3 regions of the Pseudooceanicola profundus genome follow, and region 1 is predicted to be linked to each of the others. Evidence: riboswitches for the same ligand, from Rfam matches in the RefSeq annotation. Region 1 holds a riboswitch; each other region holds the start of a gene.
What was found. Region 1 has a riboswitch for cobalamin ahead of ACX9MO_RS06340 (hypothetical protein). Riboswitches for the same ligand answer to the same signal wherever they lie in the genome.

Region 1 (5,214 bases):
TCGAGCGCGGTGGCATAGTCGCGGTTGGTGATCAGCTTGCGGAACTTGGCCGAGCCGGTGACGTTCGTCCGCTCGCCCACGTTCACGAAGGGGATGTCTCTGGTCAGGACGAAGGGCTCGAGCCCCGAGAGGCGCAGCAGCGGTTCACGCATCGGCCAGCTCCTTGATCTTGCGCGGGGCATAGCCCGCGACATGGTCCGCGATGGCCGCGATATGCTCGGGCGTGGTGCCGCAGCAGCCGCCTGCCACGTTGATCAGGCCTTCCTTGGCAAAGACCTCGACCAGTGCCGCGGTCTGGTCCGGCGTCTCGTCGTACTGGCCGAAGGCATTGGGCAGGCCCGCGTTGGGATAGGCACAGATCAGCGTGTCGGCCACGCCGGAGAGTTCCGTCAGGTGGGGGCGCATCGCATCGGCGCCAAGGGCGCAGTTCAGCCCCACGGTGAAGGGCCGCGCGTGGCGCACGGAATGCCAGAACGCCGTGGGGGTCTGCCCCGAAAGGGTCCGCCCCGAGGCATCGGTGATCGTGCCCGAGATCATGATCGGCAGGCGCTTGCCCACCTTGGCGAAGCTTTCCAGCGCCGCGAAGATCGCCGCCTTGGCGTTCAGCGTGTCAAAGATCGTCTCGATCAGGATCAGGTCCGACCCGCCCTCGATCAGCCCGTCGATCTGCTGTCCGTAGGCGGTGCGCAGGTCATCGAAGGTCACCGCGCGGTAACCGGGATCGTTCACGTCCGGGCTGATCGAGGCGGTCCGGTTCGTCGGCCCGACGGCCCCGGCGACGTAGCGCGGCTTGCCGTCGGCGGCCTGCGCACGGTCGGCGGCGCGGCGCGCCACCTGCGCCCCCGCGACGTTGAGGTCATGCACCGCGCCTTCCAGCCCGTAATCGGCCTGCGCGATGGTGGTGGAGGAGAAGGTGTTGGTCTCGAGGATGTCCGCGCCCGCGAGGGCGAATTTCAGCTGGATGTCCTCGACCGCCTGCGGCTGGGTCAGCACCAGCAGGTCGTTGTTGCCCTTCTGCGGGTGATCCGAGTGGTGATGCCGGCAGCCGGGGCCATGGATATGGCCCTGTGCCGTGAAATCCTCCTCGGTCATGTTCAGCGTCTGGATCATCGTGCCCATGGCGCCGTCGAGGAGGAGGATGCGCTCGCGCGCGGCGGCCTGGAGCGCCTTGAAGCTGTCCGTGGGGGGGAGCGAGAAGTTGATCATGTCGAATCTGCCTTTCAAGTCGCCTCGATAGGACAGATTTGCACCGAGTGCCTAACTCATAATTTTCGTAACGGATATGAGGTTCGCTCACATTCGCGGGGAGGGTGTCACGTCAGTGCCCTCTGCCTGGGGGCTGAATGGGCGCCTCCATGGCCCGGTATTGCTTCAGCGCCCTCAGTGCCCCGGTATTACATCGGCGCCCTTCGGGCCCCGGTTTTACATCAGCGCCCTCCGGGCCCCGGCTTTACATCAGCGCCCTCCGGGCGCGGGCCCCGCCCCGGCGTCTTGGCAGCGGCAGGGGCACCTCGACCGGCTGGGCGCGGCGCGACAGGGACTCGCGCACCAGCCGCGTAAAGACCGCGATGGCCGGATCGGTGCCCTCGAAGGGGGCGGCCAGGGTCAGGGCGCGCCGCGCCTCCTCGAGATAGCTCGCCTCGGGTCTGAGCAGCATCATCCACTGCAGGAACCCGAGCCGACCCAGTTCACGGGCGCGCTCGGGGCTTTCGGCCCGGGATTGAAGTGTGGTGAGTGTGCGTTCCAGAAGCATGGCGCCCTCCGCGCTGCGACAGCGGGACAGGGGCGAGTGGCCTGGGACCGGCAGAAGAGAAGTCCATGTCTTGCCTCCGCGCCCCCGGCTCCCCGCCAGGATCAAGGTGACTGCAGCGCGGGAACCGCGCCGGAGATGGCAGGTCTCCTGACTTGCGGGTCGATGCTGTTCCGAACCTTCCCGGACCCTGGTCCAGTGGCGTTAATCGGAACCGCTCTCCGCCTACAGTTGCGGGGGCAGTCACGGAGTTGGGCAGAGCCCGTACCGTGTTCCCTTTTCAGCCGCACCCGGAGGATGCGGCACCATCGGGCGTGAAGGTGGCATGGCCCGGGGCCTGTGTCCAGCCGCAACGCCCGGGTGGCTGCAAGGGGCGCGGCGGGCGGAGGCGATGGGAGCGGGGCGAGGGAAGCGGGGCGGGGCTCTCAGCCGCGCAGGTCCCCGCACCCCTCGACAGGTCCTGTCCGGCTCAGAGCGCGCGGACGATGGCCTCCAGCACCTTCTGGGCGCGGTCGCCGGCCACCCAGCGAAGCACCACGACCACGTCGTGATCCGGGTCGATCCAGATCTGGTGCGTGCCTGCCCCCTGCGCGGCGAAGGCGCTGGAGGGCAGGGCGGGATTGGCCGCCGGCCCCTTGTTCAGCCACCACAGGAAGCCATAGTTCGCCAGCGTGGGCGAGGGGGTCACCGCCTGCGCCATCCAGCCCTCGGGCAGCAGGCGCTGGCCCGCGTGGACGCCGTCCCGCAGGATCAGCTGGCCGAAGCGCGCATGGTCGGAGGCCGAGATGAACAGCCCCCCGCCCCAGTGCCCGCCGCCGGGCACCGACTGCATGCGGCGGCCGTCGATCTCGACCCAGGAGGTTTCGTAGCCTTCCCACCGCCAGTCCGGCGAGGCGCCGATCGGGTCCATGATCCGCTCGCGCAGGACCTCGGGCAGCGGGCGGCGGAACAGCGACATCAGCGCGAAGGACAGGGCGTTCACGCGGACGTCGTTGTATTCGTAGAAGGTGCCGGGCGTCTTCATCTCGCGCATCTCGCCCTTGCGGCTGTTGTCGGCGCCGACGCCGATCTGGCGGTAGTGATCCACCTGGTCGGCCTTGCCGAAGAGTTCACCGCTCCACTCGCTGTTCATGTTCAGGAGGTGGCGCCAGGTGATCTGGCCATTGTGCGGGCCCTCGAAGGCCGGGCCGGGCACGCGGGTGCAGACCGGCTCGTCCAGATCCGGCAGCAGGCCGTCACCATGGGCCACGCCCGCGAGGGTCGAGAGGTAGCTCTTGGCGATCGAGAAGGTCATGTCGGCCCGCTCCACATCGCCCCAGCGGGCGATTTCCTCGCCGCCGCGCAGGATCAGCCCGGCCGGGCCGCCGCGGGGTTTCACCGGGCCGACGATCTCGGTCCAGGGGCCGGTCTCGTTCCACTCGACGTTCCCGACATAGCTGCCGTCGTCGTAGTACATCGACCGCGGCCAGGGGGACTCGCTCTCCTGCGCGAGGGTGACCGCCTGGGCGAGGAGATCGGGATCGAAACCGGAGGTCATGCTGTTTTCCTTTACAGTGTCAGTGACATCACCGGCTTGACGCCTGCGCCCCGCAACCGCAAGGGGCGGCGGCCCGGGCAGCGCATGGCCCTGCCGCAGGTCATGATATTCGACCGATATTTCGGCGTCCTCCGATCCCGCGACGGGACCGGAGAGGGGCCCGCAGGCCGGGCAGGGGCGTGGCGGCCGGCGCCACGCCCCCCGGGATCACGCGAGGATCACGTGGGGATCGCCCGAGGGTCAGGCTCAGGTCAGGGTGATCGTCGTACCCCAGTCGTCCTCGTAGCGGCGCGTCTCGCCGGGGGTCCGGCGCAGCAGGTCCACGCTGTCGAGCCCGGTTTCCCGGTCCGAGCGTCGCCCGGCGCCGGCGCTCATCCACTCGTTCACCGCGACATGGTGGTGATAGCCCCCGGTTGAGAGGAAGACCGCATCGTCCCGGGCGTTCACGGCGTCGAAGCCCAGCGTCTCGCGCCACCAGCGCCCGGCCTGACGCGCGTTGCCGACCTTCATGTGGACATGGCCGACGCGGGTGCCGGCGGGCGCGCCGCGCCAGCTGGGCGGGAGCAGGCCCAGCGTGCCCATGATGCCGTCCACGTCCATGGCGAAGGTGCCCATCTGCACCTGCCCGTCGACCCATTGCCAGCTGTCCTGCGGCCGGTCGGCATAGATCTCGACCCCGTTGCCTTCCGGGTCGGTCAGGTAGATCGCCTCGCTCACCCGGTGATCTGCGGTGCCGGTGACGGGCACCCGCTGGTCGATCGCCATGGCGATCCACATGGCGAGGTCCCGGCGCGTCGGCAGCAGGAAGGCGGTGTGAAACAGGCCCGCCGCCCGAGGCCCGGCGAGGGAGAGCCCCTCGTGTTGGGTCAGGGTGAGCAGCGTCTCCCCTCCCACGCCCAGACGGATGGTCGCGCCGTCGCGCCCGGTCTCCCGCAGGCCGAGCGCCTGCTGGTACCATGTCGAGAGCGCCTCGGCGTCGCGGACCCGCAGGCCGACGTGCCCGACGTGGATCGGGGCCTCGACCGGCAGGCTGTTGGCCGCCTGCGCGGCCCGGGGCAGGCTGCCTGCAAGCGCCGCCGCGCCAAGGCTGCCCAGAAGGGTTCTCCGGTCCATCACAGCTCCTTTCCGAGCAGCCGGTCGAGCGAGTAGCGGCCTCCGCCATGGGCGAGGAAGCTGAGGGTGACCGCGGACCAGATGAGCGACAGCTCGGCCCCGCGGTAGCCCTGATCCTTCACGATCCAGTGGAAGTAGATCGTGGTCAGCAGGACAACCGAGGTGCCGCCCGCAGCAAGACGGGTCAGCAGCCCGAGGGCGAGCAGGAGGCCGCCGGTGAATTCCGTCACCGAGAGCAGGATGGACCAGAGCCATCCGGGGGCGAAGCCGAGGCCGGTGACCATCTCGGCCGCGCCGGTGGGGTTCTGGATCTTGGGCCAGCCGTGGATCATCAGGGCGACGCCGCTGATGACACGCAGCCAGAGGGTCGAGAGCGGGCCCGCGACGGCATAGACGAGGGCGAGAGCCGGCAGCAGAAGTGCCGGGCGTTTGGGGGTGGTGGTCATGGTCATATCTCCAAAGGGGCGAGCGCCGGGGGGCGTCGCATCAGGGCTGGTGCGCGGGGCGCACCGGTTACCGGGGATGGAGATCAGGCGCGCGGAGGGCGCGCGTCGGGCGGGATGACGCGCCCGGACCCCTGCGGGGCCTCTGCCGCGACATGGCGCAGCGGCCAGGCGAGGGGGCCCGGGGGCAGCGCGGCGGTGTCGGTCAGGGCACAGCTGAGGCAGGGCTTCTTGGCCGGGGCCCGGTCCGGCAGGGCGGCTCCGGGGGCGTAGCAGACATCCACCTGGGCCCGCGCGCTGCCACAGCCGCTTGTCTGAGGGACCTGCGCCGACACGAGGGTCGTCAGGAGCAGGACCGCGAGGGTCGCACA
Region 2 (5,214 bases), 1.8 Mb from region 1:
TCGAAGGCCGCATGAAGAAGTTCCTCGCCGAGATCACTCTCGTCGGCCAGGCCTTCGTCGTGAACCCCGACCTGACCGTCGAAGCCGCTGCGAAAGAAGCCGGCGCCACCATCACCGGCTTCATCCGGATGGAAGTCGGCGAAGGCATCGAGAAAGTCGAAGAAGACTTCGCAGCCGAAGTGGCGAAAGTCGTCCAGGGCTGAGCCTTCCGGCAGCCCTGCGCTGCCATGGACAGAGACAGGAAACGGCGCCGGTACCCCCGGCGCCGTTTTCGATTCCGGCCATTGGTTCGGGGCCATTGGTTCGGGGCCATTGGATCGGGGCCGCCGCTTTGGGGCCGATCACGCTTGCCGGGAGGCCACTGGCCCCCACTGTTCGCCCTTTGACAGTCGGCTCGATGATCTTCGGTCAGCCATGTGGACGCGCACGGCGCGCTTGCGGCCCGGCGGCGGGCGAAAGGCTGCGTGCTCGACCGGCGGGGGGATCTGGATGGCCCCGAGCGATTCTCCCTGCCGTGTCGTTTCGCCTGTGTCGATGGTGCAAAGCCGCCTTGCAGGGGCGGCTCTGCACTTGGCATCCGGGGCGTGACGGGATATTGGGCAGACCACGGGGAAAGCAGGACCGCCGAAGCGGCCGCATCTCCCGGCTCTTCCCATGAAAACAAGGTCTTGGGGGCATATGCCGGAACGCCCCAAAAGCTACACCATATATTGACACTTTGCTGAAATCGGCACAATATGCAGGGGTCTTGGTGCTCTGGGGGTGTGACGCCCCGAGGCAAGAGGGAAGCCGGTGGAACTCCGGTACTACCCCCGTAGCTGTGAGCGGTGAGCCGAAGTCCCGTATCCACTGGCGTCATGCCGGGAAGGGGGGGCCGGTGCGATTGGAGCCGCGAGTCAGAAGACCTGCCAGGACAGCAGATTAACCACACCGGACGGAGGGTCCGGGGATGTGGACCGCGGCGCCCCCGGGCGGCGCGCGTCGGCCTCTCCGTCCCTCACGCCGCCAGAGGATGTCAGAGCAAGGGACTGCCCGATGACCATCACCGTCTATTCCAAACCCGCCTGCGTGCAATGCACCGCCACCACTCGCGCGCTGGACGCCAAGGGACTGGAGTTCGAACTGGTCGACCTGACCCAGGACGCCGACGCAATGGCCCGCGTGACCGAGCTCGGCTACCGCCAGGCCCCCGTGGTCATGGCCGGTGACGACCACTGGGCCGGCTTCCGTCCCGACAAGATCGCCGCTCTGGCGTAAGCCCGGTGTGATCGCGTGATGGGCGGGCTCGTCTACTTTTCCTCCCGGTCGGAGAACACGGCACGTTTCGTGACCCGGTTGGGCCTGCCTGCCCAGAGAATCCCGACCGACCCGGAGGCGGCGCTGCCTGCGCCTGACGCACCCTTCGTCCTGATCTGCCCGACCTACGCGGACGGGCAGGGCCGGGGCGCTGTGCACAAGCAGGTGATCCGCTTCCTCAACGACGCCCGCAACCGCGGGCTGCTGCGCGGGGTCATCGCCGCGGGCAACCGTAATTTCGGCACCACCTTTGCCATGGCCGGCGACGTCATCGCCGCCAAGTGCAAGGTGCCCGTGCTCTACCGTTTCGAACTGGCGGGAACCGACGGAGATGTCACCCGCGTCTCAGAAGGATTGGACAAGTTTTGGAAGACGCAATTCTCGACCGCGAGCTGACTGACAGCGCCCCCGCAAAAGGCGTCCCGGCCGAGTGGCAGGGGCTGGATTACCACGCGCTCAACGCGATGCTGAATCTCTATGACGAGAACGGCAAGATCCGCTTCGACGCGGATCGCATGGCGGCGCGCCAGTACTTCCTGCAGCACGTCAACCAGAACACCGTCTTCTTCCATTCGCTGGACGAGAAGCTGAACTACCTCGTGGAGGAAGGCTTCTACGAGGACAGCGTGCTGAAGCAGTACGACCGCGCCTTCCTGCGCAAGATCTGGGACGCGGCCTTTGCCAAGAAGTTCCGCTTCCCGACCTTCCTCGGCGCGTTCAAGTACTACACCAGCTACACGCTGAAGACCTTCGACGGCAAACGCTACCTCGAACGCTTCGAGGACCGCGTGGTCATGGTCTCGCTCGCGCTTGCGCGCGGCAACGAGGCCGACGCCATGAAGCTGATGGAAGAGATCATCGGCGGCCGTTTCCAGCCCGCCACGCCCACCTTCCTGAACGCTGGCAAGGCGCAGCGCGGTGAGCTGATCTCCTGCTTCCTGCTGCGTCTCGAAGACAACATGGAAAGCATCGGCCGCGGCATCAACTCGGCGCTGCAGCTGTCCAAGCGCGGCGGCGGCGTGGCCCTGATGCTGACCAACATCCGCGAGCATGGCGCGCCCATCAAGGGGATCGAGAACCAGTCCTCCGGCGTGATCCCGGTGATGAAACTGCTGGAAGACAGCTTCTCCTACGCGAACCAGCTGGGTGCGCGTCAGGGGGCAGGGGCGGTCTACCTGAACGCCCACCACCCGGACATCCTGCGTTTCCTCGACACCAAGCGCGAGAACGCGGACGAGAAGATCCGCATCAAGACGCTGTCCCTTGGCGTCGTGGTGCCGGACATCACCTTCGAGCTGGCGAAGAAGAACGAGGACATGTACCTCTTCTCGCCGCATGACGTGCAAAAGGTCTATGGCCGCCCGTTCTCGGAAATCTCGGTGACCGAGAAGTACCACGAGATGGTCGACAACCCGCGGATCAAGAAGAAGAAGATCAACGCGCGCCAGTTCTTCCAGACGATCGCCGAGATCCAGTTCGAGAGCGGCTATCCCTACATCATGTTCGAGGACACGGTGAACAAGGCGAACCCGATCGCGGGCCGCATCACCATGTCGAACCTGTGCTCGGAAATCCTGCAGGTGAACGAGGCGTCGGAGTTCAACGAGGACCTCGGCTACAAGCACCTCGGCACCGATATCTCCTGCAACCTCGGCTCGATGAACATCGCCAAGGCGATGGACGGCGGCGATCTGGCGGGCACGGTCGAAAGCTCGATCCGCGCGCTGAACGCCGTGTCGGAAATGTCCGCCATCGACTCCGTCCCCTCGGTGCGTCGCGGCAACGACGAAAGCCACGCCATCGGCCTGGGCCAGATGAACCTGCACGGCTTCCTGGCGCGCGAACGCATCCACTACGGCAGCACCGAAGGCGTTGATTTCACCAACATCTACTTCTGCACCGTTCTGTTCCACGCGCTGCGCGCCTCGAACAACCTGGCGAAGGAGCGGGGCGCCGTCTTCAAGGGCTTCGAACAGTCGAAATACGCCGACGGCACCTTCTTCGACAAGTACGTCGACCGCGACTGGCTGCCGGAAACCGACACCGTGAAGGCGCTCTTCGAGAAGTTCGGCGTGGCCGTGCCCACGCGCGAGGACTGGGCGGCGCTGCGCGACGCAGTGGTGAAGGACGGTCTCTTCAACCGGAACCTTCAGGCCGTGCCGCCGACCGGTTCGATCAGCTACATCAACAATTCGACCTCCTCGATCCACCCGATCACCGCCAAGGTCGAGATCCGGAAAGAGGGCAAGATCGGCCGCGTCTATTACCCGGCGGCCTTCATGTCGAACGACAACCTCGAATACTACAAGGACGCCTACGAGATCGGCGCCGAGGCCATCATCGACACCTATGCCGCGGCCACCCAGCACGTGGACCAAGGCCTGTCGCTGACGCTGTTCTTCAAGGACACGGCCACGACGCGCGACATCAACAAGGCGCAGATTTACGCGTGGAAGAAGGGGATCAAGACGATCTACTACATCCGCCTGCGCCAGATGGCCCTTGAAGGCACCGAGGTGCAGGGCTGCGTGTCCTGTTCGCTTTGACGTTCTCCTCCCGGGTCGTGTAGACGGCCCGGGACCCTTCCTTTCCGGGTACGGACGCTGCCAACCAGTCCCGCCCGGCTGCCTGTTTCAGGATGCTGCCCATGAAAGACCTCGCCCAAGCCCGCCCGGTGCCCCGCGCCATCAACTGGAACCGCCTGCAGGACGACAAGGACCTGGAGATCTGGAACCGCCTGACGGTGAACTTCTGGCTGCCCGAGAAGGTGCCGCTGTCGAACGACATCCAGAGCTGGTCGCAGCTGACCGAGGAAGAGCAGCGGCTGACGATCCGCGTCTTCACCGGGCTGACCCTGCTGGACACGATCCAGAACTCCGTCGGCGCGCCCAAGCTGATGGAAGACGCGATCACCCCGCACGAGGAATCCGTGCTGACCAACATCGCCTTCATGGAGGCGGTGCACGCGCGCTCCTATTCCTCGATCTTCTCGACGCTGTGTTCCACCGCCGAGGTGGACGAGGCCTTCCGCTGGTCGGAGGAGAACGCGCAGCTACAACAGAAGTCGCGTCTGATCCTCGATGAATACGACGCCACCTCGAACCCGCTGCGCAAGAAGATCGCCAGCGTCTTCCTCGAGAGCTTCCTGTTCTACTCGGGCTTCTACCTGCCGATGCACTGGTCGTCGCGCGCGCGCCTGACCAACACCGCCGACCTGATCCGCCTGATCATCCGGGACGAGGCGGTGCACGGCTACTACATCGGCTACAAGTTCCAGCGCGGCATGGAGCGCCTGACCGAGGCCGAGCGGGACGAGCTGAAGGACTTCGCCTTCTCGCTGATGTTCGAGCTCTACGAGATCGAAACCCGCTATACCGAGACGCTCTACGATCCGCTGGGGCTGACCGAGGACGTTAAGAACTTCCTGCACTACAATGCCAACAAGGCGCTGCAAAACCTTGGTTTCGAAGCGCTTTTCCCGGAGGAGCTGTGCAAGGTGAACCCCGCGATCATGGCGGCGCTCAGCCCCAACGCGGATGAGAACCACGACTTCTTCTCGGGCTCCGGCTCGTCCTACGTGATCGGCAAGGCGGTCGCGACCGAGGATGACGACTGGGATTTCTGATCCCGGATTGGATGTGGAAGGGGCGGTCTTCGGGCCGCCCTTCTTCGTTGGTGGGCGACGAGGACTTCGGACCCGCTGCCCTCTGGCAGGACAGATGATGCGGCCGGTTGCGCGTCAACGCTCCCGAGGCGCATCGACCGACCCCACCGCGCGCGCCCGCTCCCGATGACGGGCGCTCCACCCATGTTCATCTTTCCAAAAATACTCAAAATCCCGGGGTGCCCCGCGCGCCCCGCAATCGGCCCCCGCGACCCCCCACACACAAAAAGGGCGGCGCCCCCACCGGCGCCGCC
Region 3 (5,214 bases), 130 kb from region 1:
ATAGGTCACGTCGATCGTGCCACGGCCCGCGGCGAAGGGCACCTCGACACCGATGTCGAAGGAGGTGTTCTCCTCCGGCTTCAGGTCGGTGTTCCCGGTGTAGGTGATGCCGCTGTAGGTGTCGTTTGCGAAGAGCTCGTAGTAGCTGGGATTGACCGAGCCCTTGCCCGCCGAGGCGTGAAGCCGGATGCCGCTGGCCAGCGTGTAGCTGACGCCCGCGTTCCAGGTGGTCACGTTGCCGAACTGGTCGTTGTCGTCATGCCGAATGCCGACCTGCAGGTCGAGACCGGGCGCGAAGCTGCCCCGGTACTCCGCCGCGATCGAGTTGGTCTCGCGGTTGTAGAGCGAATTGGTGGTCGAGCTGTCCTGCGCGTTCTCCAGCATCAGCGTGACCATGTGGTCCGCCGCCGCCACGGTGCCGTCGATGCCGTAGGACAGGCGGTACTTCAGCACCTCGGTTTCGGTCTCGGTCGGCGCAAAGCCGTTGTAGCCCTGGTCGTAGTCGGTGCGCTCGTAGCTCAGCCGGTTGACCATGCGCCCGCCGAGGCTCTCGTATTCCAGCCAGACCTGCGCGGTCTGCTCCTCGCGGTCGCTCCACTGGGTCGGATCGTCCACGACGTATTCACCGGCGGTGGCCGCCGTCCAGGACTCGCTGTCGTAGTCGTAGGTCTCTTCGGAATGGCGGAAGGTCGCGCCCATGGTCAGGCCGGGCAGCAGCTCGTAATCCGCGGCGAACTGCCAGGTCTCGCGGGTGATGCCGTCCTTCTCGCCGTTCGAGCCGGAGTAGTCGTAGCCCTCGTCGTGGCGCTTGGCATAGGTCAGCGAAACGCCACCCTTTTCGCCCCGGTGGGTGACGAAGCCCGATACGGCCCAGCCGCTGCCGGCCTCGACGGTGCCGCCGTAGTGCAGGCCGCTGCCGCTGGATTTCTTGGTGATGATGTTGATCACACCGGCCGAGGCATTGGAGCCGTAGAAGGCGGACTGCGGCCCGCGCAGCACCTCGATCCGCTCGATATTGACGGTCTCGAGCCCGGTGAGGATGTATTCGCCATCGCCGCCGGCGGCCTCGATGCCGTCGATCAGGATCAGGGTGTGGCTCGACTCGCCGCCGCGGATGCGGACCTGCGTGTAGCTGGCGCCGCTGCCCGAAACGCTGACGCCCGGTACGAGGCGCAGGGCCTCCTGCACCGAGGCCACGCCGCGCTCTTGCAGCTCCTCGCCGGTCAGCACGGTGGCCGAGCGCCCGTAGCGTGCGGCGTCGATCGGGGTCAGGCCGCCCGAGACGATGATCTCGTCCAGTTCGATCATGCTCTGCGCGCGGGCGGCAAGCGGAGAGGTGGCGGCGGTGATGGCCAGAACGGCCGTGGTCATCTTGAGTGTCATCTCTGTCCCTTCCGGGCGCCCCGTTGGTCGGGGCAGGTGCTTGCGTTCAGCAACCGGAAATGGACAGGTGACCCCCCGGCAGCGGTGCGGTGTCACCACATACGGACAGGTCCGTTGCCCCGGGCGCCCTCCGCGCCCCGAACAGGGTGAACGGCTTCGACAGGTTTCCTGACTTGCGGGTCATCGCCTTACCGGGCCTTCCCGCCGCGCCCTTGTGGCGCCGCAGTGGCATGATCCGGCATCGCTCGCCGCTTACAGTTGCGGGGGCAGTTGCGGCATTGGGCCCAAGGCCCGCACCGCATTCCCTTTTGCACCGGGCGTGGGGACACCCGGACCGAAGCTGGCCGGGACCCTAGGGCAGGAGGGGCCTGCAGTGCAAGAGCGAAAGCCCTGTCACCCGCCCTGAGACCGGGGCCTGCATCCCCCGCGCCCGCGCCGTGACGCCCTACTTGCGCCTGCCCTGCGTCTGGCGGTCACATGGGGCGCGTCGCCCCATGCGGCAGGAAGACCGCTTTCCCGAAACCTGCAATCAGATTAGACCTTTGCGGGAAAGGACGGCCCCCATGTCCCGGACCTCTGCCCTCACGCGCCTCGTGGCGCCCGCCGCTGCGCGGCATCTGCGTCTCGCCTCCGGCCTTGGCCTGGCGGCCGGGTTGCTCTGGCCCGTGCAGGCGGCCGCGATCGCCTGGGCGATTCCGGCGTGGATCGAGGGGCGCTGGGTGGCGGGGCTCTGGGCCGCTGCGCTCTTCCTTGCGGCCGCGCTGATCCGGGCCGGGCTGGAGGCCCTGGCCGCCCGCCGGGCCTACCGCGGCGCGGACATGGTGATCACCGAGGCGCGCGGGGCGCTGCTCGACCGCGAGGGGGGGCAGCTCTCGGGCGGCGTCTCCTCCGCGGCGCTCGGCGCGATGGTGGCGCAGAAGCTGCCGCTGCTCTCGCCCTATCTCACCCGCTACCAGACCGCGATGGTGCGCGTCATGGTACTGCCGCTGCTCTACCTCTGCCTCGTCTTCCCGGTGTCCTGGGCGGCGGGGCTCGTGCTGCTGGTGGCGGGGCCGCTGATCCCGGTCTTCATGGCCCTCGTCGGCATGGCCGCGAAGGAGGCAAGCGACCGCCAGATGGCCGAGATCGGCGACATGAACGCGCTGCTTATCGACAATATCGCCGCCCTGCCGGACATCCGCCTGCTGAACGCGACCGAACGGGCACGTACGGACTTCGCGGCCCGGGCCGAGGCGCTGAAGACGCGCACGATGGCGGTGCTGCGGGTGGCCTTCCTCTCCTCCACCGTGCTGGAGCTCTTCGCCGCACTCGGCGTGGCGATGGTGGCGGTCTATGTCGGCTTCTCACTGCTGGGGGAGATCCCCTTCGGCGCCTATGCCACGCCGCTCACGCTAGGGCAGGGGCTCTTCCTGCTGCTCATGGCGCCCGAGTATTTCCAGCCGCTGCGCGACCTTGCCGCCGCGTGGCATGACCGGGCCGCGGCCCAGTCCGTCGCCGATGAACTGGAGGCGCTGGCCGCCCGGCCCGCCGATCCGATCCTCGGCACCGGCGGCCTGGCCGCGCCGATCCCCGGGCCCGCCACGCTTGCCATGCACGGTGTCGTCGTGCAGCGCGGGACGCGCCGGCTGGTGCTGCCCGAGATCACGCTGGAGCCGGGCGAGATGGTCGTTCTGGCGGGCCCCAGCGGGGCGGGCAAATCCACGGCGCTCGACCTTGCGGCGGGGCTGCTGCGGGCCGGGGAAGGAGATATCACGGTGGCGGGACAGGCGCTCGACCGGCTCACCGCCGATGGCTGGCGTGCCCGGATCGCCTATATCCCGCAGGCCGTCCGGATGCCCGATGCGCCGCTGCACGAGATCCTCGACCCGCATGGGCGGGGCGGCGACATGGCGGCGGCGCTGCAGGCGGCGCGGGCCGATCACGTCGTGGCGGCCCTGCCCGAGGGGCTGGAGACACGGCTGGGCGAGACCGGCGCAGGCGTTTCGGGCGGCGAGGCGCGGCGTCTGTTGCTGGCGCGCGCCTTCCTTGCCGGGGCCGAGGTGATCCTCGCGGACGAGCCCACCGCCGACCTCGACCACGCCACGGCGCGGCAGGTGATCGACGCGCTTGCCGCGCTGAAGGGGCAGGGGGCGGCGCTGCTGGTGGCGACCCATGACCCGGAGCTGATGCACCGCGCCGACCGGGTGCTGCGGATCGGGGAGGATGCGGCATGAGACAGCTGTGGCGCGTGTTGCGCCTGCTCTGGTCCGCGCGGCCCTGGGGCATGTGGCGCGGGGCGATCCTGTCGGTCGTGGTGCTGATCATGGGGGCCGCGCTGCTGGGGCTGTCGGGCTGGTTCATCACCGCGACGGGCATGGCGGGGCTCGCGGGCATCGGCATCGCCTTCGATGTCTTCCGTCCTTCGGCGGGGGTGCGGATGCTGGCGCTTGGCCGCGCCGCCGCACGCTACGCCGAGCGGCTGCTGACCCATGATGCGACGCTTTCGGCGCTGGCGGTGCTGCGGCTCGACCTGCTCAAACGCCTCTCCGCCCGTCCGCTGGCCGAGCTGCGCCAGCTGCGCGGCGGCGTGGCGCTGACGCGGATCACGGCGGATGTGGATGCGCTCGACGGGGTGGCGCTGCGGCTCGCGTTGCCGATCGCCTCGGCGCTGCTGACCCATTGCTTCGCCTTCCTGATGCTCTGTTGGCTGGTGACGCTGCCTGTCGCGCTGACGGTGACGGCGGGCTACCTCGGCGGGGCGGGGGTGATCCTCTATCGCGTGGGGCGTCGCGGCTTCGGCCCGTCCTCGCGGGCCGAGGCGGCCGGGCAGGAGATGCGCCGCGCGGCGATCGGCCTCTTCCGCGGGCAGCGCGACCTGATCCTGCAAGGCCGGATGCCCGCGGCGCGGGCCGCCCTCACCGGGGCCGAGACCGAGGCGCGGGCGGCCCATGACCTTCTCGACCGGCTCGATGCGCGGGCGGGTCTGGCGCTGGCCACGCTGGTGGCGCTGGTCACCACCGCCGTGATGCTGCTGGCGCTGCGCGCGGTGCAGAGCGGCGCGGCGCAGCCCGCGGCGGCAGCCATCGGGGTCTTTGCGGCACTGGCCTTGGCCGAGACGGTGATGCCCCTGCGCCGCGGGCTGGCGGAGCTGGGCCGGATGCGCGATGCCGCTGAACGGGTGCTGTCGCAGCCCGAGGCCGCCGTCGCGGCGCCGAAGGCTCCGCTGGCCGCTGACACCGCCGCCGGGCTGCGGGTGCAGGGGCTGACCCTGACCCGTCCCGACCGGCTGAAACCGCTGGCGGAGGGCCTCTCCTTCGTGGTGGCCATCGGGGAAACGGTGGCGATCCGCGGCGAGAGCGGGTCCGGCAAGTCGACGCTGCTGGATGTGCTGGCGCGGGTCACGCCCTCGGCCGGGGCGGTGCACCTTCTGGGGCAGCGGCTGGAGGACTACCCAGAGGACCAGCTGCGCCGCCTGCTGACGCTGGTCCCGCAGCGCAGCGCGCTGATGGGCGGCACGATCCGCCAGAACCTCGCCCTCGCCCGGGCCGACGTGAGCGATGACGCCGCGTGGCAGGCGCTGCGCGCCGTGGCGCTGGACGGTGTGATTGCCGAGCGCGGCGGGCTGGAGGCGATGCTGGGCGAGGGGGGCGCGGGCCTCTCCGGCGGGGAGGCGCGGCGGCTTGTTCTGGCCCGCACTCTGCTGCGGCGCCCGGCTGTGCTACTCTTGGACGAGGCGACCGAGGGGCTGGACGATGTGACCGCCCGAAAGGTCCTCTCCGGCATCCGCGAGACCCTGCCGGAGGTCGCCCTGCTGCTGGCGGCTCACCGCCATGCGGAACTGGAATTCGCGGA

Region 2: linked by a shared signal. The riboswitch ahead of nrdH (glutaredoxin-like protein NrdH) and the one ahead of ACX9MO_RS06340 (hypothetical protein) in region 1 are both predicted to bind cobalamin.
Region 3: linked by a shared signal. The riboswitch ahead of ACX9MO_RS05715 (TonB-dependent receptor plug domain-containing protein) and the one ahead of ACX9MO_RS06340 (hypothetical protein) in region 1 are both predicted to bind cobalamin.

What each region holds. Positions count from the first base shown of each region.
Region 1 covers NZ_CM142898.1:1,378,730-1,383,943, reverse strand. The annotation lists gene metH (methionine synthase) at 1-152, opposite strand, end outside; gene ACX9MO_RS06345 (homocysteine S-methyltransferase family protein) at 145-1,206, opposite strand; gene ACX9MO_RS06340 (hypothetical protein) at 1,451-1,753, opposite strand; cobalamin riboswitch at 1,874-2,073, opposite strand; gene ACX9MO_RS06335 (serine hydrolase domain-containing protein) at 2,220-3,287, opposite strand; gene ACX9MO_RS06330 (VOC family protein) at 3,534-4,400, opposite strand; gene ACX9MO_RS06325 (DoxX family protein) at 4,400-4,846, opposite strand; gene ACX9MO_RS06320 (hypothetical protein) at 4,930-5,214, opposite strand, start outside.
Region 2 covers NZ_CM142898.1:3,887,869-3,893,082, forward strand. The annotation lists gene tsf (translation elongation factor Ts) at 1-203, shown strand, start outside; cobalamin riboswitch at 733-927, shown strand; gene nrdH (glutaredoxin-like protein NrdH) at 1,036-1,257, shown strand; gene nrdI (class Ib ribonucleoside-diphosphate reductase assembly flavoprotein NrdI) at 1,276-1,692, shown strand; gene nrdE (class 1b ribonucleoside-diphosphate reductase subunit alpha) at 1,761-3,842, shown strand; gene nrdF (class 1b ribonucleoside-diphosphate reductase subunit beta) at 3,944-4,921, shown strand.
Region 3 covers NZ_CM142898.1:1,247,117-1,252,330, reverse strand. The annotation lists gene ACX9MO_RS05715 (TonB-dependent receptor plug domain-containing protein) at 1-1,383, opposite strand, end outside; cobalamin riboswitch at 1,525-1,737, opposite strand; gene cydD (thiol reductant ABC exporter subunit CydD) at 1,947-3,596, shown strand; gene ACX9MO_RS05705 (amino acid ABC transporter ATP-binding/permease protein) at 3,593-5,214, shown strand, end outside.